DNA from 3 places in the Rhodopseudomonas julia genome. Region 2 is predicted to be linked to each of the others. Evidence: predicted binding sites of a transcription regulator. Region 2 holds the regulator's gene; each other region holds the start of a gene.

Region 1 (7,533 bases), on a different contig from region 2:
CTGCGGGAAGAGGCGCAGGCGCTTCTGGCCGAGTATCAGCGCCGCCGCCAGGAGGCCGAGGAAGAGGCGGCCGGGATCGTGGCGCTTGCGGAAAACGAAGCGGCCGCCCACGCCGCCGAAGCCAAGCAACGCCTCGAGGAATATATCGAGCGGCGCACGCGCGGTGTGGAACAGCGCATCGCTCAGGCCGAGGCCCAGGCGGTGAGCGACGTGAAGGCACGGGCGGTCGACGTGGCCGTCGCAGCCTCCGCCAAGATCCTCGCCAAACAGAACGAGGGTGCGGTTGGTCAGCGGCTGATCAACACCTCCATCGAGGGTTTGAAGCGGCACTGAGTGACTTCAACATAGAGACGATAAAAGGCGGGCTTCGGCCCGCCTTTTTCTTTTTCCACAGCCGTTCGTTCAGACGCCGCCTCGTTCGGCACCCGGCGAGGCTCACGATTTGTCGAAATGGTTGCGGTGAACGCCTGCTTTCCCGCCCCTCTTTCGAGGCAACGCTCAAGGCCTATTTGTCGGCGAGGAGCGCCGCGATAGGCGCAAAACTCGAGCGATGGAGGCGGCAAGGGCCAAGCCGCGTCAGGGCCGCCCTGTGGGCCGGCGTCGCATAACCCTTGTGAGATCCGAGTTCGTAGCCCGCGAAAACCCCGTCGCAATGCGCCATCATCCGGTCGCGGGACACCTTGGCGACGATCGAGGCCGCTGCGATCGAGAGCGAGGAGGCGTCCCCGCCAATCAGCGCTTCGCACGGCAGAGCAATGTTCGGCACCTTATCGCGTCCATCGACGAGGACGGCATCGGCCGCCTCGGGCAGGCTTCTGAGCGCCCGCGCCATGGCAAGAAGCGCCGCATTGCGGATGTTGATCCGGTCGACGGTCGCCGTCGAGCAATAGGCAACGGCGACATCGGCACAGGCCAGGATCTCTTCATAGAGCTCCTGGCGGCGAAGCGCCGTGAGCGCCTTGGAATCGTCGATGCCGGCCGGGATATTTTTGGGATCAAGAACGACCGCCGCCGCCACGACCGGACCGGCGAGCGGGCCACGGCCTACCTCATCGATGCCAGCGATGCGGCGATAGCCGGCAAGCATCAGCCGCGTCTCAGCCTGCAGATGCGGGCCCGCAACCTTCGCCATGGGCGCAGCCTTCGCGCCGCCCGGCTTCTGAGCTTTCGGTTTGCGAATCGTCTTTGTCGCAGACATAAACCGCCGATAGGCCGCGATCCTTCGTGATGCAAGCCGGGCCCTCGCCTGCAAAGACACGCTTTCCACCTTCAGACAAAAGCTTCTCTTGTGCCCCCTAAAGGAGCGCCAACTGGCCGCCGACCGGCACCGGCGGAGAAAACAGATCCGTGCGCATGTCGTAGCGCCTCTCGTTCAACCGCAGGCGCTTTGCCGCCAGTTCGAAACGGCGACCGATCTGCCAGGCGTAAGGCCCCCTGCCCCTCTGGCGCTCATGCCAGGCCGAATCATAATCCTTGCCGCCCCGCATGGAGCGCATCAGCGACAGAACATGTTCGGCTCGGTCCGGGAAATTCTCCTTGAGCCATTCTTTGAAGATCGGCGCCACTTCGAGCGGCAGCCGCAACAGCACATAGCCGGCAGACGTGGCCCCCGCCGCCGCGCCCGCTTCGAGAAGGCGCTCGATCTCATTGTCGTTGATGGCCGGCACGATCGGCGCCGTCATGATGGACACCGGAATGCCGGCTTCGCTCAGGCCGGAAATCGCTTCAAGCCGCTTCGCCGGCGTCGAGGCGCGCGGCTCCATCATGCGCGACAGCTTATGGTCAAGGCTCGTCACGGAGAGACCGACTTTGACGAGCCCCTTCTCCGCCATCGGCGCGAGGATATCGAGATCGCGCAGGACGAGCGCCGATTTGGTGACGATGCCAACCGGATGATTGGCGGCCGCCAGGACTTCCAGCACATCGCGCATAATGCGGTACTGGCGCTCGACCGGCTGGTAAGGGTCGGTGTTGGTGCCGATCGCGATCGGGCGCACCTCATAGCCCGGCGCGGCAAGTTCTTTTTCCAGAAGCTTCGCCGCATCCGGTTTGGCGAAAAGCCGCGTTTCGAAGTCGAGCCCCGGTGACAGGCCCATATAAGCGTGCGTCGGGCGGGCGAAACAATACGCGCAGCCGTGCTCGCAACCTCGATAGGGGTTGATGGATCGATCGAAGGAAATATCCGGGGACGCGTTGCGGGTGATGATCTTTCGGGGCCGCTCGATCGTCACTTCGGTGCGCAAACGCGGCAGTTCGTCGAGACTGTCCCAGCCATCCTCGACGAACTGCCTTGTCTGCTTCTCGTAACGACCCGTCTCGTTGGAGACAGCGCCGCGACCACGCCGCGCGGCCGGGCGAAGCGAATTGGTGCCCTGTTCGGGCATCCCGTCTTGGGGTCCGGTTTCTTGGAATCTTGAATCTGCCTGGCCGAGCGCCACCCAGGCCGCATCTCGCTCTGCGCGAAATCGTGATGGCGCGGAGGATGCGGCATTCCGCTTTGCGGCTGCTGCGGTACCGCCCCTTGGGGTGTGGGGTGTCGGCGGGGCGAAGGTGGTGCTCGGCTCAGGCATGAGCGGAATATATCGCGAACAACGGAACATTACAAGAACAATGGTGACTTTATTCCTAGGCGAAGCGAGGAAGCCGGGGATGGGATGGCGTTCCTTAACGAAACGGTTACCTTTCTGTTGGGTTAAGCGCCCGATTTCGCTAGCAGAACATCATGATCACCGTGCTTCTTTCCGTGCCCGACGATGCCCAGCATCTGGCGCGCAGCCTGACCGCCCTCGTGCCTGCGGCAGTCGAGGGTCTGGTGCGCGACGCCTATGTCGTCGGCACGCCCGGCGACGACGAGATCGAGGCGGTGGCGGACGCTGCCGGGGCAGAACTCGTGGGCCGAGAGGCTCTCACAGAGACGATCGCCGCTGCTCGTGGCGAGTGGCTGCTCTTGATGGAAGGCGGTGCCCGCCCGCTCGACGGCTGGATGACGGCCGTTCGCGAATGGATGGAGGAGCCAGGCCGCGGAGCCGCGACTTTCACCCTCGTCGGCAAGCGCAAAGCGCTCTTCGGTTTCCTGGAGCGCGAAGAGCCCCTTCGCCGCGGCGTGCTCATGCGCAAATCCGATATGGAAGCGGCCGGTGCGGCTGACGACCTCAAATCTCTTGCCCGCGGCCAGTCCACCAAACGCCTTTCCGCGCGTATGGCGCCGCCGGCCTGAGAGGCGTCAGCCGCGTCTCAGATGTTCGTCGAGCCGGGGCATGATCTCGACGAAATTGCACGGCCTGTGGCGGTAATCGAGCTGGCTCTTCAAGATACCGTCCCAGGCATCCCGGCAGGCCCCGGGCGAGCCCGGAAGAACGAAGATATAGGTCGCATTCGCCACCCCTGCGGTGGCGCGCGACTGGATCGTCGAGACGCCGATCTTGTCATAGGAGATACGGTGGAAGACCGCTGAAAAGCCGTCCATCCGCTTTTCGAACAGAGGCTCGAGCGCCTCCGGCGTCACGTCACGCCCGGTAAAGCCGGTGCCGCCGGTGGTGATGATCACATCGATCGCGTCATCGGCGATCCAGCCGCGAACGGTCCTGCGGATTTCCTCAACGTCGTCACGAACGATATCGCGCCCGGCGAGAACATGCCCGGCTTCGCGAATGCGATCCGCAAGCGTGCCACCGGAGCGGTCATCGGCAAGGGCGCGCGTGTCCGACACGGTCAGCACCGCAATCTTGACGGGGATGAAGCCCCGCTCGTCGCCGCTTTGCGTCATTCCATCTCCCGGGCTCGAAGCACAGATTGACGTGACAGAGGGCGCAACGCTCCGCCGGTCAAGGGACAGTATGAGTTTCGCCCCTCGACGCGGGCCTCGCAGCCGGGCGCGAGCAAGCCCCCCGTCAGGGGGTCGCTTCCGTCTCTTTCGTCTTGTCCCCGCCCGCCTTGCTCGGCGTCTCCCCGGTCGCATCGTCGGAGCCGTCTTCCTGCGGAGCTTCTGTCTCAGAAACCTCCTCAGGTTCGGGCGCCGGCGGAAGCTCTTCTGGATCGGGCTGCAGGACGGCCGTCTGCGGCGTCAGCATGCGCGGGCTCGGCACGGCGGAGAACGTCTCGCGCTCATGTTGCGGCGGCGGGGCACGGCGCGTCGTGCGGTAGACGGAAAAGATCGCCATGGCGAAATGCGCGACCGCCGTGGTGACGAAAAGCCCTTGCGGGCCGAAACTTTCCATCGTGCCTGACGCGACGAGCGGCCCGACCATCGTGCCGATGCCGTAAAGCAGCAGAAGGCCCGAAGAGACCTGCACGAAGGAGAGATCGCTCGCAAAGTCGTTCGCGTGGGCGACGGCGAGCGAATAGAGCGCATAGGACGTGCCGCCATAAAGCGCGAAGGCAAGGCTGAGCACGATCGGATTGTGTGGCGCGAAGACGGCGATCCCCATGCCGATGATCGAGGCGAGAAGTGCCGCACCGCCGATCATGAAGCGGCGGTCGAAGCGGTCGGACAGCCGCCCCGCCGGCATCTGGATGAGCGCGCCGGCAATGATGGCGATGCTCATCAAGGTGGCGATATGAGCCGTCCCAAGCCCCATCTGGAAGCCGAACAAAGGCCCGAGCGTTCCGAAAGCACCATTGGCGACACCAACGAGGAGCGTCGCCACGAAGCCAACCGGAGAATTCTGAAAAAGCCGCTTCAAATCGAGCGTGACACCGGCCAGCGGCTGGGGAGCTGCCGCACGCGACAGCGACAAAGGCAGGAGCGCCAGACAGAAGAAAATCGCCCCAACCATGAAGGAGGTGTCGCGGGCGGGATCGCCGACGGCCACGAGCATCTGCCCCACGACGATCGCCACATAGGTGATCGTCATGTAGACGCCGAAAATCGTGCCGCGATTTTCGTTGGTCGCCCTTTCGTTCAGCCAGCTTTCGATGATCATGAAGCAGGCCGCGAGGACGAAACCGGAAAAGATGCGCAGAAGGATCCACGACAGCGGCGTCACGATCATCGCATTCAAGAGGACGATGACGGCAGCGGCAGCGGCGGAGGCCGCAAAAGCGCGAATATGACCGACCTGATGGACGATGCGCGGCGCCATGAAGCAACTGGCGACGAAGCCGATGGCCCAGCCCGTACCGACGAGACCCAGCGAAAACGTCGAAAAATGCTCCAAGCCGCCGCGGATCGGCAGCAGAATGGAGTGCAAACCGTTCGCAGTCAGCAAGAAGGCCACGCTCAAAAGGAGCGCAGCGATAGGGAGAAGTTGCCTGGCCATAATGGACGCCGAATTGCCGCGAGCCGCCGGTAACCCTGTGCGTTGGCGACGGTCAAGCCCTTCCGCGTTCACGCTTTGCGACAGCTCTGTCAGCTGATCAGTCTTGAGCCTCTTCGAGGGCGGCTTTCAGCGTCAACAGATCGCGCCAGACGAGCTTTTTCTGGAGTGGATTGCGCAGAAGATAGGCTGGATGAAACGTCGCCATGGCACGGACTTGGCGAGCGCCCGTGTCGAAATCGATCCAACGACCGCGCAGCCGCGTGATGCCCATCGTGGTATCGAGCATCTCCTTGGCAGCGGCATTGCCGAGGAGAATCAAAAAATCGGGATCGGCCAAACGGATCTGCTGTTGGATGAAGGGCCGGCAGATCGCCCGCTCCATCGGCGAGGGATCGCGGTTGCCGGGCGGGCGCCACGGAATCGTATTGGCGATATAGACGCCACTGCGATCAAGTCCGATCGCGGCGAGCATACGGTCGAGGAGGCGCCCTGAACGCCCGACAAAGGGCAGACCCTGAAGATCCTCGTCACGGCCGGGCGCTTCGCCGACCAGCATGACCCGGCCTTCGGGGTTGCCATCGGCGAAAACGAGCTGCGTTGCCGTGCGCTTCAGATTGCACCCGTCGAAACCTTCGAGGATTTCGCGCAGCTCTTCGAGCGACGCCGCGCTGCGGGCGGCTTCGCGCGCCGCCATCACCGCCTCTTCCGACGGAAGGGCCGCCGGGGCGACGGGCGGCGGCGCTGCCGGCGGCTGCGGGCGCGCTTCGCTCCGGCGCGGCCTCTCGGCAGGTGCACGCGCCCCATCATCACGGTGTTGCGCCCCGGCGGGTCTGCCCTGTTGCTGCGAGGGCGCGTGACGGGCCGCCATCTCGCGTGCAGCCATCCTCGCGCGCGTTTCTTCAAAACGGTCGACGCCCGTCTCTTCCACGGCGCAATCGACGCCGTTCTCGAGATAGAAGCGCAACAGCTCCTTGAGGGGCGCGAGAGAGATATCTGGCGAAAGCGGGCTCACCAGACCTTTCTGCCATCATGCGAGCCGGGGCGGAAGAGGAGGCTTGCCGGGAACGCGTCAACCCGCCACGCTCAAAGCCCGCAGAAGTCCCGCTTGCGCCATGGACAGACGAGACGAAGCGGGTTTGCATTGAATTTGAGCGGGACGACGTTTTATCCCTTGGGCCCCCACTCTCATTTGGAGAAAAGAATGGAAGCCGCCGAGACGCCCGAACGTGAGAGCATGGAATACGACGTTGTCATCGTCGGAGCTGGACCGGCAGGACTTGCAGCGGCCATCCGCCTGAAGGAACTCGACGAAAAAATCTCCGTCGTGGTCTTGGAAAAGGGCTCCGAGGTCGGGGCCCATATTCTTTCCGGCGCGGTCATCGACCCGATCGGACTGGACAAACTCATTCCCGACTGGCGCGACGATCCGGACCGCCCGCTGACAACGCACGTCACCGAGGACCGCTTTCTCTATCTGACGGAGAAACGCGCCACGAAGCTGCCGAACATGCTGATGCCGAAGCTCATGAGCAATCATGGCAGCTATATCGGCTCGCTCGGACGGCTCACCCAATGGCTCGCGGCGCGAGCCGAAGCGCTCGGGGTGGAAATCTATCCGGGTTTTGCGGCCGCCGAAATTCTGACCGACGACAAGGGCGCCGTCATCGGCGTGGCGACCGGCGACATGGGCATCGGGCGCGACGGCAAGCCGGGCCCCGCCTATCAGCCCGGCATGGCGCTTCTCGGCCGCTACACGCTGATCGGCGAAGGCGCCCGCGGCTCGCTCGCCAAGGAGCTCATTGCCCGCTTCGCGCTCGACGAAGGTCGCGAGCCGGCGAAATTCGGCATCGGGCTCAAAGAGCTTTGGGAGGTCGAACCGGGAAAGCACAAGCCCGGCCTCATCCAGCATTCCTTCGGCTGGCCGCTCGACAACAAAACAGGCGGCGGCTCGTTTCTCTACCATTTCGGGGAAAACCAGGTGGCGATCGGCTTCGTCGTGCATCTGAACTACGAGAACCCGCATCTGGAGCCGTTCCAGGAATTCCAACGCTTCAAGACACATCCGGCGATCAAGAGCCTCCTGGAGGGCGGCCAGCGCATCAGCTACGGCGCACGCGCCATCACCGAGGGCGGCATCCAATCCGTGCCGAAGCTCGTCTTTCCGGGCGGCGCGCTCATCGGCTGCTCGGCGGGCTTCGTCAACGTGCCGCGCATCAAGGGCACGCATAACGCCATGCTATCGGGCATGCTGGCGGCGGAGCATGTGGCCGGAGCG
Region 2 (7,533 bases):
CGCTCATGCTGATGAGCGGGGGGATTCTGTGGCTCAGCCTGTGGCGCTCGCAGCTCCGCCTCTACGGTATAGCGCCGCTTCTGGTGGGGACATTCCTTGCCTGGCTGCTCGGCGCCGAGCCCGACGTTCTGGTGGACGAGGCGGGCAGGGCGGTTGCAGCCCGCGACGTTTCTGGCCACCTCCACGTCGTCGGTGCGCGGCAAGGCTCCTTCCTTCACGATGTCTGGCGCGAGGGAGAGCCGGAAGATGACCCCGCCGGAGCTCCAGGCTTTCGTTGCGATGACGAAGCCTGCGTTCTGGAGATGCCGGAAGGGTTGACCCTGTCGCGCGTCACAGATCCTGTGGCCTTTTCGGAAGATTGCCATCGCGCCGAGATTATCGTGACACAACTGCGCGCGCCCGCAGATTGCGCGGCGCGGTTTGTCATCGATCGCTCTGCGCTCGCCGCCCACGGAGCCCACGCTCTATTTATTGCTCACAGGGGACCGGACAGGGCCACTCCGCACCTCGAACTTCGTATGTCACGCCCATCGATCCGGCGACCCTGGCATGGGCCGCCGGCGCTCAGATGACGTCGAGACCAGGAAGGTCGACGAGCGCTCAGTAGCGGCGCAAAAGCCCCACGAGGCGGCCCTGGATCCGGACTCTGTCTGGGCCGAAGATGCGGGTCTCGTAGGCGGGATTGGCGGCTTCGAGCGCAATCGACGCGCCTTTGCGACGCAATCGCTTCAACGTCGCTTCTTCGTCGTCAATCAGCGCAACGACGACATCTCCGCTATCGGCACTGTCCTGGCGGCGGATGACTACGGTGTCCCCGTCGAGAATACCCGCCTCGATCATGGAATCGCCGCGCACCTCGAGTGCAAAATGCTCGCCCTTCGAAAGGAGATCCGGCGGCACGACGATGGAATGACTTTGGTTCTGAATGGCGGAGATCGGAACGCCTGCCGCAATCCGCCCCATGACCGGGACGCTTGCGCCGCGCTCGCTCTCTTCGAACGCTTCTTCCTCAGCCGGTTGCGGCGCCTTGCCGAGTCGCCCTTCGATCACGCTCGGGGTGAAGCCGCGCTGCTGCGGTCGCCCGAAGCTGGGATTGACCGCATCGGGGAGGCGAAGAACTTCCAGGGCGCGCGCGCGATTGGGCAGCCGCTTGATGAAGCCACGCTCTTCCAAGGCTGTGATGAGGCGATGGATTCCCGATTTCGACTTCAGATCGAGCGCGTCCTTCATCTCGTCGAACGAGGGCGGCACGCCCGATTCCTTCAGTCTTTCATTGATGAAGAGCAGAAGCTCGAGCTGCTTCTTTGTCAGCATTGCCGTCCCCTCGCGATGCGAGTCGCGTCTCGTGTACAAATCACGAACGCACACTACCTGTTCATGGCGTGTTCCACAAGCCTCGGGGAGCGCCGCGCGGGTTACGAGAGGGCTTGCGCGAGATCTATGACGGAAACCACATCGCCCGCCTTGGCCTCCGGAGCAAAGGGAGGACGGATGATGAGGGCGTCGCAACGGGCAAGCGTCGCAAGAAGCGACGAATCCTGGTCGTCGGCGACGGTGACGGCCGTTCGCCCCAGGCAATCGATGAAGCGCGCGCGCAAATATTGTTGGCGGTCACCGACCTCGGGCAACGCTGCTGCAAGCGGCAACAGCCTCGTTTGCTCGGTACCTTCGGCGCCCTGCATTGCCGCGATAAGCGGCTTCAAAAAAACGAGCGCGCAGATGAGGGCAGAGACGGGATTTCCAGGTAGGCCGAGTACCCGGGTGCGCCCGAGCGTACCGAACATGACCGGTTTGCCCGGTCGCATGGCGACCCGCCAGAAATCGACCTTCAGACCTTTCTCGGAGAGCGCCGGCTGGACGAGGTCGTGATCTCCGACCGAAGCACCGCCGATCACCACCAGGATATCCGCGTCTTTCGCCCCCGCTGCGGCATCCACAATCGCCTGTTTGTCGTCGATGACGACACCGAGGTCCCGCGCGACACCGCCACAGGCCGCGACCATCGCGGCGATCGCCATGCCGTTCGACGAAACGATCTGATCGGGCCCCGGTTCTTCTCCGGGCTCGACGAGTTCGTCGCCGGTGGAAAGAATGGCCACAATCGGTCTCTGCGCGACCGCAATGACGGCATGGTTCATGGCGGCGGCAAGCGCCGTCTCGCGGGTCCCGATCCGACGCCCGGCAGGAAGCAGCGTTTCGCCCTCTCGGAAGTCGAATGCCGCGGCGCGAATGTGTCGGCCCGCCGCCACTGGCTCCAGAACTTCGATGCACTCGCCGTCGGCTCTGGCATTTTCTTGAATGAGGATGGCGTTCGCTCCGGCGGGCACCGGTGCACCGGTGAAAATCCGGACCGTTTCGCCCGTGCCGATCGTGCCGGAAAAATGCGATCCTGCGCGTGCTTCGCCGATCTGGCGCAGCACTGCGCCGGCGGCGGTATCTTCCGCGCGGACGGCATATCCATCCATTGCGGAGGCACGGAACGGCGGTTGGTTGCGCTTTGCGGAGAGATCGCATGCAAGCACGCGACCGCGCGCCTTCGCCAGGGGAACGGTGTCTTCACCCCGTCGCGTGACGCCTGCGAGCATGCGGGCAACGGCATCCTCGACGGAAATCAAACTCATCTGTCCGAACGCCAATCGCCGGAAGCGCCACCGCTCTTTTCCTCAAGGCGGATATCCGAAATCGTCATGCCGCGATCGACGGCCTTCGCCATGTCGTAGATGGTGAGACAGGCGACCGAAACCGCTGTGAGTGCTTCCATTTCGACGCCCGTCTTGGCTTCGACCCTTGCCATCGCGCGCACCCGCAGCCCCGGCAGCTCCTTATCCGGGAGAATATCGACAGCGATCTTCGATAACGCCAAAGGATGACAAAGCGGGATGAGGTCTGAGGTGCGCTTCGCTGCCATCACGCCGGCGATGCGCGCCGTCGCGATGACGTCGCCCTTCTTCATGTCCCCGTCGACGATCAGGCGCAGCGTCTGTGCCGCCATGTGCACGCATCCGCTCGCGACGGCCACCCGCATGGTGACGGCCTTGTCCCCGACATCGACCATTTCCGCGCGCCCATCTTCGGAAAGATGGGTGAGGTGATCCTTCATTCGGCGTCCTGTGGGGCCGGTGAGGCAAGAAGCTGACGGGTCGCCTCGACGACATCGTCTGAGCGCATCAGGCTTTCGCCGACGAGGAAGGCATGGATGCGGGAGGCCTTCAACCGGGCGATATCCATCGGCGAAAAAATACCGCTTTCTCCAACAATTAGGCGGTCTTCCGGAATCAATTTCGCAAGCCTCTCCGATGTCGTGAGATCGGTGTGAAAGCTGCGCAGGTCGCGGTTGTTGATGCCGATCATCGGCGAAGCGAGGGCGAGTGCACGCTCAAGCTCCGCCTCGTTATGGACTTCGAGAAGGACATCCATGCCGTATTCGAAGGCGCTGTCTTCGAGCGCTCTCGCTTCGTCGTCGGAGACGGCAGCCATGATGATCAAGATGCAATCGGCGCCCCAGGCGCGCGCCTCGGCCACCTGGTAAGGCGTGAACATGAAGTCCTTACGCAGCGCCGGCAGCGACACGGCCGCTCGTGCCGAGGTCAGGAATTCGGGCGCGCCCTGAAAAGACGGAGCATCGGTCAGAACAGAAAGGCAGGCCGCGCCGCCTGCCTGATAGGCTTGCGCGAGTTCAGGCGGATTGAAATCCGGCCTGATCAATCCCTTCGACGGGCTCGCTTTTTTGATCTCGGCGATGAGACCGGGCTGGCGCGCCTCCGCCTTGCGTTGCAGAGCCGCTAGAAAGCCTCGCGGCGCTTCCTGATCGGCAAGACGAGCCCGGAGCTCCTGAAGCGGGACGGCAGCCTCCGCGGTCTCGATCTCTTGCCGCTTGTAGGCTTCGATTTTCTTGAGGATGTCGTTCACGAGGCTGACGCCGCTTCATTGGAAACACGAATGAGCGCTTCGAGCGCTTTCTTCGCTTTGCCGGAATCGATCGATTCTTCGGCCATGTCGGCGGCTTCCTCGACGAGCTCGGACTTGCCGGCGACAATCAAAGCGGCTGCCGCGTTGGCGACGACGACATCGCGGTAAGGGCCGATCTCGCCATCGAGGAGAGCGCTCAGGGCGGCGGCATTTTCCTCCGCCGTTCCACCTTTCAGATCCTCCGGCAGGGCTTCTTTGACATCGAACTCCTGCGGATAGATCTCGAATGTGCGGACATGCCCCTCCTTGAGCTCCGCCACATAGGTGCGCCCGGTGGTCGAAACCTCGTCGATACCGCCCGCATCGCCATAGGTTCCGTGCACCACCCAGGCCGTTTCTGCACCCAGGTTTTTCAAAGCATTGGCAATGGGTTCGACCCACTCCTTGGAGTAGACGCCGAGCATGTAGCGCTTCACTTTGGCCGGGTTGGCGAGAGGGCCGAGGATATTGAAGATCGTCCGCGTGCCGATTTCGACGCGTGAGGGACCGACATGGCGCATGGCGGCATGATGGTTCGGCGCGAACATGAAGCCGATCCCGGCCTCACGGATACAGCGGGCAATGCCATCGGGTTTGAGATCGACATTGACGCCGAGTGCCATGAGGCAGTCGGCGGCACCGGAGCGCGAGGAGAGGGCACGGTTGCCGTGTTTGGCGACCGGAACGCCGACGCCGGCCACGACAAGTGCTGCACCCGTCGAGATGTTGTACGTGCCGGAGGCGTCGCCGCCCGTGCCGACGATATCGATGGCGCCTTCGGGAGCCTCGACCGGCGTCATGCGAGAGCGCATGGAGGTGACCGCGCCGGCGATCTCCTCGATCGTCTCGCCGCGGACTCTGAGGCCCATCAAAACGGCACCGATCTGCGTCGGCGTCGCTTCGCCCGACATCATCACGTCGAAGGCTTGCTGCGCTTCGGCTTCGGTCAGGCTTTCGCGGTTGGCAAGCTTGGCAATCAGCGGCTTGAGATCGCTCATGAGAGCACCTTGGGGCTGGCATCTGCCGCGCCCGTCGTCTGACGGAAGCTTGCGGCGAGTTTCAGGAAATTGTCCAGGATGCGATGACCGTGTTCGGAGGCGATGCTCTCGGGATGAAACTGCACCCCGTAGACCGGATGAGACCGGTGCTGCACGCCCATGATCACGCCATCGGCCGTGTGAGCTGTCACCTCAAGGCTTTCCGGCATACTTTCCGGCAAGATGGTGAGAGAGTGATAGCGGGTTGCCTGGAAAGGTCCGTTGATGCCGTGGAACACGCCCGCGCCCTCATGTTCGATGAGGGAGAGCTTGCCATGCATGAGGGACGGCGCGCGCACGACGTCGCCGCCATAGGCCTGACCGATGGCTTGATGGCCAAGGCACACGCCGAAGATCGGCATCTGGCCGTTCGCCTTCTTGATCAAGTCGAGCGAAATGCCGGCTTCATTCGGTGTGCACGGGCCAGGAGACAGAATGATGCCTTCGGGCTTTGCGGCGAGCACATCTTCCGTCGACCATTCGTCATTGCGCAGAACCTTCGTCTCGGCGCCGAGTTCGCCAAGGTAATGCACGAGATTCCAGGTGAAAGAATCGTAGTTGTCGATGACGATGAGCATGGGCGGCTCGCGTTTGTCTGTCATCTGCACGGATTAGGCGGGCAGGGCGCGGCGGTCAAGAAACGCCGCGCCGCACGGATGCAAGCGGCTGCTCACTCGCACAGAGATGAGCTATTGCCCGCGCCCGGCCTGATTGGCGAAGCGGCGCGCTTCTTCGGCGGCCCGAAACAGCGCTTTCGCCTTGTTCACGCATTCCGCCTGTTCTGAATCCGGGTCGGAATCGGCGACGATCCCGGCCCCGGCCTGAACATAGATGGTGTCGTCTTTGACGACCGCGGTTCTCAAGACGATGCAGGTATCCATGTCGCCGTCGGCGGTGAAATAGCCAACGCAGCCGGCGTAAGGGCCGCGCTTCGATTCTTCCAATTCGTCGATGATCTGCATCGCCCGAATCTTTGGTGCTCCTGAAACGGTGCCAGCCGGAAACCCGCCCGCGAGCGCATCGATTGCGTCGCAATCTTTGCGCAGGTCACCTTCCACGTTGGAGACGATGTGCATCACCTGGCTGTAATGCTCGAGGAAGAACTTGTCGGTCACGTGCACCGAACCGATCTCGGCGACCCGCCCGACATCGTTGCGGCCGAGATCGAGGAGCATGAGATGCTCCGCAAGTTCTTTCGGGTCTGCCAGAAGCTCTTCGCCGAGGCGCTTATCCTCCGCCGAAGTGGCGCCGCGCGGACGGGTACCGGCGATCGGCCGGATGGTGACCTTGCCGGCGCGCGCCCGCACCAGGATTTCAGGGCTTGAGCCGACGATGGAGAAGCCGCCGAAATCAAGAAAATACAGAAATGGTGCCGGATTGACCCGCCGCAGCGCGCGGTAGAGCGAGAAGGCTGGAAGCGGGAAGGCCGTTTCGAAACGCTGCGACAGCACCACCTGAAAAATGTCTCCGGCGGCGATGTATTCCTTCGCGCGGCGAACCTTCTCCTTGTACGCTTCTGGCGTGGTGTTTGAGGTTGTCTCTGACGCGAGCGGCACGTCGGCAGTTTCGACGCCGCGCTCCAGCGGTCGATCGAGCGCGTCGACGATCTCCGTAAGCAGGTTGACGGCCGTCTCATACGCCGCGCGCGCCGCGACGCCTTGGGTCGGCCTGACGGGCGTGACGACGGTGAGCTCGTCCTTGACCGCATCGAAGACGACGACGGCCTGGGGACGCATCAAAACGGCATCTGGCAGGTTCAGACTGTCCGGTGGAACGTTCGGCAAACGCTCCATCTGACGGACCATGTCATAGCCGAGATAGCCGAAGACACCGGCGCCCATCGAAGGCAGACCTTCCGGCACATCGACCCGGCTTTCGGCAAGGAGCGTACGCAGCGCCTGAAGGGGCGGCTCGTCGAGTGGCACAAAGTCCTCAAGATCGGGCGCGCGTGCGATCGCGGCCTGGCTTCCCTCCGCCCGGAAGATGAGGTCGGGCTGAAGGCCGATCATCGAATAGCGCCCCCGTACGGCACCGCCTTCAACCGATTCCAGGAGGAAGGAATTGGCGCGCCCGGCGGCGAGCTTCAGAAATGCGGAGACGGGTGTCTCAAGATCGGCGACCAAACGAGTGTAAAGCAGTTGCGCTTTGCCCTCGCCGTAAAGCTGCTCGAAGGCGCCGAAGGCTGGCTCGACTTGCATGTTATTGCTGGCTTTCTCCGACGATCTGCCCGTAGATCGCCTGATTGACGGAGATCGATCGCTCATCGATGAGATGGGCATTATAGGCCTGCAACAGGTCGCCCGCGATGGCTTGCCCAAGGCTCTCCCGCAATTGCGTCGCCCCCGCCGCTTCCTCGAAATAAGCAGGCACCGTCACGCTGTCGACGTGCAGGAGGACCCGGTTCTGGGGATCTTTGCCTTCTGCATTGGCCACGTGATTCTGCGGACCGGCGAAGGCTTGTGCGACGGCATTCGGGCTGAGGGGGCTGTCGGGCTGCTGCGAGGCAGTTCGCGTCACACCCTCGGCGCTTTGCACGTCTTTCCCGATT
Region 3 (7,533 bases), 510 kb from region 2:
AGAGCCATCGCTTCCGCCAGGACGGCTTCCGACCCGCCGATTACGTCCTGATCGAGATCACCGACACCGGCACCGGCATGACGCCGGAGGTGATAGAAAAAATCTTCGAACCTTTCTTTTCGACGAAGGAGATCGGCAAGGGAACCGGCCTCGGACTTTCCACGGTCTACGGCATCATCAAGCAGACGGACGGCTTCATCTTCGTCGACAGCGAGCTTGGCAAAGGTACGACCTTCTCGCTGCTTCTCCCACGCTATGTGGCGGAGCGCGAAGCGGAGGAGGAGGTCACCTCGGCAAAGGCCGAGCCGACCGATCTCACCGGCAGCGCCACCATCCTTCTTGTCGAAGACGAAGAGGCCGTGCGCGCCTTCGCCTCGCGCGCGCTCGCTGCGCGCGGCTATGAGGTGCACGAAGCTGCCTCCGGTCCGGAGGCGCTTCGCATCATGAAGGATATGGACGGTGCTATCGATCTCGTCGTGTCCGACGTCGTCATGCCGGAGATGGATGGGCCGACGCTCCTGAAAGAGCTGCGCAAGACCAATCCCGCCTTGAAGATCATCTTCGTCTCCGGATATGCGGAGGACGCCTTTGCACGGCATCTGCCCGAGAACGAGGATTTCCACTTTCTGCCGAAGCCGTTCTCGCTCAAGGATCTGGCTGTCACGGTGAAGCGTGTCTTGCAGCCTTAGCGGGCGGGGGCATGACCGAGCGGTCGATGGCCCGGGGGAGACGGAGTGGGGATGAGCTGCCGTTCTCACTTGCCTGTTCATGTGTTTTCGGCGAAGTCGCCGGCCTAGAGGTGTGTCACATGCGTTTTCCCGAGCGTCTCCTTCAGGGCTATCAATCTTTCCGCGATGGTCGACTGCCGATCGAGCAGCATCAATATGCAGAGCTTGCAGAGGTTGGGCAGAGTCCCGAGATCATGGTCATCGGCTGCTGCGATTCGCGGGTTTCGCCGGAAGTGATCTTCGATGCGCGGCCCGGCGAACTCTTCGTGGTGCGCAATGTGGCCAATCTCGTGCCGCCCTATTCGCCGTCGGCTTCGCAGCACGGTGTTTCCTCGGCGATCGAATTCGCCGTCGAGGCCTTGAAGGTGAAGCATATCGTCGTTCTCGGACATGCCAGATGCGGCGGCATCCGCGCGTTTGCCGATGATGAGGTCGGACCGCTGTCACCCGGTGATTTCATCGGCAAGTGGATGTCTTTGATCGCGCCTGCTGCCGAAGAGCTTGGCCCGCGTGGTCCAGAGCCTCTCGAGGAGTATCTGCAGCGTTTGGAGCAGGTATCGGCGGTGAAGACGCTCGATAATCTGATGACGTTCCCGTTCGTGCAGCGGCGCGTGGAAGAGGGCTCGCTCGCACTCCATGCGGCCTATTTCGCGGTGGCGACGGGGCTTCTGATGGTGCGGCGCCCAGACAGCGATGTCTTCGAGCCGATCAGCACGGCGAAGCCCTCAAACTGAGCTGTCGGGCACACTTCTTTCGGCCCGCCGAGACGGGATCCCTCGGTGTTGACGGTATAGAACAAATAGAGTACGAAATTCTCTGAGGAGCGGGTAGTCATCCGCTGAACTTTAGAGGATAGTCCGATGGCGAATCCGTTGCGCGTACTCGAAGGAGGCAAAGAATCTATGGATCGAACCAAGGCTCTGGATGCTGCTCTCAGCCAGATCGAGCGCTCCTTCGGCAAGGGGTCGATCATGCGGCTCGGCAAGGAAGGGCAGGTCGTCGAAGTTGCCACGATCCCGACCGGCTCACTCGGACTTGATATTGCGCTTGGCATTGGCGGTCTGCCGCGCGGGCGCGTGGTCGAAATCTATGGGCCGGAATCCTCGGGTAAGACGACGCTCGCTCTGCACACGGTGGCACAGGCACAGAAGAAGGGTGGCATTTGCGGCTTTATCGATGCCGAGCATGCGCTCGATCCGATTTATGCGCGCAAGCTCGGCGTCAAGCTCGACGACCTCTTGATTTCGCAGCCGGATGCGGGCGAGCAGGCGCTCGAAATTGCCGACACGCTGGTGCGGTCGGGAGCCATCGATGTGCTTGTCGTAGATTCGGTCGCCGCTCTCACACCGCGCGCCGAGCTCGAAGGCGAGATGGGCGATTCGTTGCCCGGCATGCAGGCGCGGCTGATGAGCCAGGCGCTCAGGAAGCTCACGGCCTCGATCTCGCGCTCGCATACGATGGTCATCTTCATCAATCAGATCCGCATGAAGATCGGCGTCATGTTCGGCAGCCCGGAAACGACGACGGGCGGCAATGCCTTGAAGTTCTATTCCTCCGTGCGCCTCGATATTCGTCGGATCGGTGCCATCAAGGATCGCGACGAAGTCGTGGGCAACCAGACCCGGGTCAAGGTGGTGAAGAACAAGCTCGCACCGCCGTTCCGCGAGGTGGAATTCGACATCATGTATGGGGAAGGCATTTCCCATACGGGTGAGCTTCTCGATCTCGGCGTGAAGGCCGGTATCGTCGAAAAATCCGGTTCCTGGTTCTCCTACGACAGCCAGCGTCTCGGTCAGGGCCGGGAGAATGCGAAGAACTTCCTGCGCGAAAACGAGGATGTCGCCAACGCCATCGAAAAGGCGATCCGCGAGAATGCCGGTCTCATTGCGGATGAGCTTCTGGACGGTCCGCGCCAGGAGGACGAGGGCGGCAAGGCGGCGAAGGCCTGAGGCAGGCTCGTCGTTTTATCCTCATCGCTTCGCCGAGATGGGCGAGCGGGCACGGGATGAGTGAGCAATATTTGTGTTTCTGGAGAGCCCGCTTCTGGCGGGCTTTCTGGTTTTCGTTCTTAGCCCAGTGTGATTGTTCGCGACGCCTGTGACGGCATTTCGGACCGAGATTCTCAGGCAGCCGGTCCGTGCGTCGGTGAGGCTGCCTTGCCCGCGAGGCCTTTTCTGGTCCGGGGCCGGTTTCTTCGACGTCGCCAATTCCGGCCAGTCGCACACGGGATGAGAGGTCGGTTGCGGCGGATGGACGCCGATGATTGGGAGTGGACCGTTTCTCGCCGGACGGCGACGCACATTTTCGGTGTCGCGCGTGACTGACAGGATAGTTGCGCGCCTTCGGGCTTCCGGTGTTGTTTGGCGTAGGGTTCAGCCATGTGGACAGTTCTCCGGCCCGTCGCTAAAACCACCGCCTGCGGGCTTTCGGTGATCCGATGACGGCGGTGATCCGACGACAGCCCGGAAATCCCATTACTTCGGTGCCGGCCGTAGATGTTCGGTGGCCATGAGGTCCAACCACAGGTGTTTCGCCAGATGATCGGCGTCAACGAGATCCGCTCTGCGTTCCTCGACTATTTTTCCAAGCACGACCACGAGATCGTCGCTTCCGGCCCGCTCGTGCCCCGCAACGACCCGACCTTGATGTTCACCAATGCGGGCATGGTCCCGTTCAAGGACTTCTTCACGGGGCGGGCGAAGGCTCCTTATCCGCGCGCAGTCACCTCGCAGAAATGCGTGCGGGCGGGCGGCAAGCATAACGATCTCGACAATGTCGGTTACACGGCGCGTCACCACACCTTTTTCGAGATGCTCGGGAATTTTTCCTTCGGGGATTATTTCAAGGAGCGCGCGATCGAGCTTGCCTGGAACCTCGTCACCAAGGAATTCGAGCTCGACCCGAAGCGGCTTCTCGTCACCGTCTATGCCGACGACGAAGAAGCGTTTTCGCTGTGGCGCAAGATTGCCGGCCTGCCGGAAGAGAAGGTCATCCGCATCGCGACCTCGGATAATTTCTGGCAGATGGGCGAGACTGGACCCTGCGGTCCATGTTCGGAGATTTTCTACGATCACGGTGCGGAGATCCCCGGAGGGCCTCCGGGCTCGCCCGACGAGGACGGCGACCGTTTCATCGAGATCTGGAACCTCGTCTTCATGCAGTTCGAGCAGGTGGCAGGCGGCGAGCGCCACAACCTGCCGCGGCCTTCGATCGATACGGGCATGGGGCTTGAGCGGATCGCGGCTGTCCTGCAGGGCGTGCACGACAATTACGACATCGACCTCTTCCGGCATCTGATCGAGGCCGTGGAAGGGGCGACGCGCGCCAAGGCGACCGAGGCGAACCGTGCGAGCCATCGCGTGATTGCCGATCATCTGCGCGCGACGAGCTTTCTGATTGCAGACGGCGTGCTGCCGTCGAACGACGGGCGGGGCTACGTGCTGCGTCGCATCATGCGGCGGGCAATGCGTCATGCGCATCTCCTCGGCGCCGAGGAGCCGGTGATTTATTCGCTGGTCCCGACCCTCATGCGCGAGATGGGCGGCGCTTATCCCGAGCTCATGCGCGCTGAGGCTCTCATCACCGAGACGATCCGTCTGGAGGAGAGCCGTTTTCAGCGCACGCTGTCGCGCGGGCTGAGCCTTCTCGACGAGGCGGCGGGTTCGCTTCACAAAGGCGACATGCTCGATGGCGAGACCGCCTTCAAGCTCTATGACACCTATGGGTTTCCGCTCGATCTGACGCAGGACGCGCTCAAGAACCGCGGCATCAGCGTCGATCTCGCCGGCTTCACCGATGCGATGGAGCGTCAGCGGGCGGAGGCTCGCGCAAGCTGGGCGGGCTCCGGCGAGGCGGCGACGGAAGAAGTCTGGATGGCGCTCAAGGAGGAGCATGGCGCCACGGAATTCCTCGGCTACGGCACGGAAACGGCCGAGGCCGTCACGCTTGGTTTCGTCAAGGATGGCGAGCGCGCGTCGGAACTGAATGCCGGCGATGCGGGCGCGGTCGTTGTCAACCAGACGCCCTTTTATGGCGAATCGGGTGGTCAGGTCGGCGACACCGGCGTCATTCGCAGCGAGGCGGGCGGCGTCTTCCGCGTGGAGGATACGCAGAAGAAGGCGGACGGGCTTTTCGTCCATTTCGGGCGGATGGAGGAGGGCAAGCTCTCCCTCGGCGACAATGTCCGTATGATCATCGAAGGCAAGCGCCGCACGACGATCCGGGCCAACCACTCGGCGACGCATCTTCTGCACAAGGCGTTGCGCGACACGCTTGGTCCGCATGTCGCCCAGAAGGGGTCGCTCGTGGCGCCCGACCGGCTGCGGTTCGATTTTTCCCATCCGAAGCCAATGAGCGAGGAAGAGCTTCGGCTCGTCGAGGACCGCGCCAACGCCGTTATCTTGCAGGATGCGCCGGTGACGACACGGCTGATGGATCGCGAGGCGGCAATTTCCGCCGGGGCTATGGCGCTCTTCGGCGAGAAATACGGCGATGAAGTGCGGGTTGTCTCCATGGGCACGGAGGTCGGTGGAGATGCCGGCGAGACGAAACCCTATTCGGTGGAGCTTTGCGGCGGCACTCATGTCGGCGCGACGGGCGAAATCGGCCTGGTGAAGGTTTTGAGTGAGGGTGCGGTTGCCGCGGGCGTACGTCGCGTGGAGGCCCTGACGGGCGAGGCGGCACGCCGCTATCTCGCCGAGCAGGACAGGCGCGTGAAGGATCTCGCTGGTCGTCTCAAGGTGCGTCCGGAAGAGCTTGTCGAGCGCGTCGACGGTCTCATGGAAGAGCGCAGACGGCTTGAGCGCGAGCTCGCGGAAGCCAAGAAGCAGCTGGCCATGGGCGGTGGCAAAGCGGGCGCCGAGCCTGTCAGAGAAATCGGCTCAATCAAGCTGATGGCACGCCTCGTGGAAGGCGTCGCGCTCAAGGATCTGCGCGGAATCGTCGATGAGGGCAAACAGGCGGTCGGCTCGGGCGTCGTCGCCATCGTCGGCGTCAACGACGGCAAAGCAGGGCTCGCTGTCGGCGTTACGAGCGATCTGACGGACAAGTTCAACGCCATCGACCTGGTGCGGCTCGGATCTGAGGCCTTGGGTGGCAAAGGTGGCGGCGGGCGGCCGGATATGGCGCAGGCGGGCGGTCCGGATGCCGGCCAGGCGGAAGCCGCGCTCGCGGCGATCACCGCGCGGGTCGAAGAACTCGCGGCATAGGTCTGTTTGCCAACAATGCGGGCGCGGCGTCCTCGAAGAACGCCGGCCCCTTTTGGGCCTGTTGCTGACGGCCTGTTTGGGCGGCCTATTTCTGGTGCCGGTTTTCGGCGATCTTCCGTAGACCTTCCTGATCGACGATCGTCACCTTCTGACGGCCGCTCTTGACGAAACCTGCCTCTTCCCAAGAACTGAGGAGCCGGCTGACCGTGTGAAGCGTGGTCCCGGTCATCTCCGCAATGTCCTGGCGGGTGATCGGGAAATCGATTTCCACCCCATCTTCGGTCGGGCGTCCGGCCTGTTCGGTGAGGCGCAGAAGCGCCTGCGCCACGCGCTGCTCGACCTGCTGGGTGGCCATCTCCACGACGCGGGCCTGCGTTTCCTGCAGGCGGGCGCCGACCGTGCGCGAGGCGTTGTCGGCAAAGGCTGGAAAACGCGCCGCAAAATCGGCCCAGAGATGGGTCGGCCAGGTCAGCACCACGCAATCGACGGCGGCCACGGCGCTCGCGGGATAGGATTTGCGGCCGATCGCCGGTGCGATCCCGAAAAGCTCACCATCGTTGATGTACCGAGTGATCACCTGATCGCCGCCGGGCGTGGTGCGGACCACGCGCACATGTCCGTTCAGGAGGAGGTGGAAGGAATGCGCATCCGCCTCCTGCTCGAAGATCGTCGCCTCGCGGGGATAGCGGGCCGAGCGTGCCGCCTTGAGAATGACGTCGAGATCATCCGGCTGCAGTCCCGTAAAGAGCGGCAGACCCTGGATGAGCGATCGATCGAGAGCGGGCAAACAGATCTCCGTCGCAAACCGCGGAAGGCGGTGTCGACCTCCGTTCTAAACGGCGTTGCCGGCTGAGGAAAAGCGGTTGGCGAAGAAGTTCTGTCACCGGGAGAGGTGAGGCCTGTGGGGAGGGGGGAACGCCGCGCGTTTGACGGCCTCATTGTGTCGCGTGGCGGCGTCGTCCCCACAGGATCGGCGCGTAGCGGAGTGCGAAGGCGAGGAAGGCGAGGCTCCAGATGACGCCGCCGAGCGTGACGAGCACCGCATAGAGGCCGATCGCGAAGGTCGCGGCGATTCGGAGGACGGCGCCTAGGCTGACGGCTCCATAGAGCGCGCGCGTCCAGCGGTCCGCGTGGATCGCGCGACCCGTATGGCCGAGGCTTGCGCGCGTCATGATGGCGAGCGTCATGGTGCCGATCGCGCCCGCCGTCAGAGCATGAATGGCCGCACTCGGCGTGATGAGCGCTGGCGCAAGAATGGAGGCGCCGATGAGGGCAAGCGAAATTGCGAGCCAGAGATAACCGAGATGCAGAACGAGGACGATCGGCTCGCCGAAGGTGGCGCTTCCCCGCCAGCGTGACAGGCGCAGACCGAGAAGGAGGCCTGCAACGAGCCAGAGGATGCCGGTCGCGGGCGCGTAGGGGAACACGACCCAGGCGGGGATGGCGGCGAGTGTTGCGACAAGTGCGACCTTATCGATCCGGCCGAAAGGCGCGGGGAGGTCTTTGTCGCCATTCTTCACGAGCCAGTTGCGTGTGAAGCTCGGGGTCACGCGGCCGCCGATGAGGGCGATGAGAAGCGCGATGACGCCGAGCGCCAG

The links. Region 2 encodes LexA, which represses DNA repair genes until DNA is damaged. Its sites were predicted from a motif close to TGTTCNNNNTGTGTTCNG; they were not measured.
Region 1: a site for LexA is predicted at 2,593-2,610, ahead of J2R99_RS03000 (PA0069 family radical SAM protein). Genes of this name have one in related genera too.
Region 3: a site for LexA is predicted at 1,520-1,537, ahead of recA (recombinase RecA). Genes of this name have one in related genera too.

The regions. Positions count from the first base shown of each region.
Region 1 is NZ_JAUSUK010000001.1:637,274-644,806, forward strand. It holds gene J2R99_RS02990 (F0F1 ATP synthase subunit B family protein) at 1-333, shown strand, start outside; gene rnhB (ribonuclease HII) at 506-1,132, opposite strand; gene J2R99_RS03000 (PA0069 family radical SAM protein) at 1,296-2,384, opposite strand; gene J2R99_RS03005 (glycosyltransferase family 2 protein) at 2,723-3,217, shown strand; gene moaB (molybdenum cofactor biosynthesis protein B) at 3,224-3,766, opposite strand; gene J2R99_RS03015 (MFS transporter) at 3,891-5,258, opposite strand; gene J2R99_RS03020 (uracil-DNA glycosylase) at 5,356-6,270, opposite strand; gene J2R99_RS03025 (electron transfer flavoprotein-ubiquinone oxidoreductase) at 6,460-7,533, shown strand, end outside.
Region 2 is NZ_JAUSUK010000002.1:1,393,312-1,400,844, reverse strand. It holds gene J2R99_RS15850 (ComEC/Rec2 family competence protein) at 1-572, shown strand, start outside; gene lexA (transcriptional repressor LexA) at 601-1,314, opposite strand; gene J2R99_RS15840 (molybdopterin molybdotransferase MoeA) at 1,416-2,621, opposite strand; gene moaC (cyclic pyranopterin monophosphate synthase MoaC) at 2,618-3,100, opposite strand; gene trpC (indole-3-glycerol phosphate synthase TrpC) at 3,097-3,909, opposite strand; gene trpD (anthranilate phosphoribosyltransferase) at 3,906-4,946, opposite strand; gene J2R99_RS15820 (anthranilate synthase component II) at 4,943-5,563, opposite strand; gene trpE (anthranilate synthase component I) at 5,675-7,183, opposite strand; gene J2R99_RS15810 (peptidylprolyl isomerase) at 7,185-7,533, opposite strand, start outside.
Region 3 is NZ_JAUSUK010000002.1:880,816-888,348, forward strand. It holds gene cckA (cell cycle histidine kinase CckA) at 1-689, shown strand, start outside; gene J2R99_RS13345 (carbonic anhydrase) at 809-1,462, shown strand; gene recA (recombinase RecA) at 1,589-2,677, shown strand; gene alaS (alanine--tRNA ligase) at 3,266-5,935, shown strand; gene J2R99_RS13360 (Crp/Fnr family transcriptional regulator) at 6,021-6,722, opposite strand; gene J2R99_RS13365 (NnrS family protein) at 6,871-7,533, opposite strand, start outside.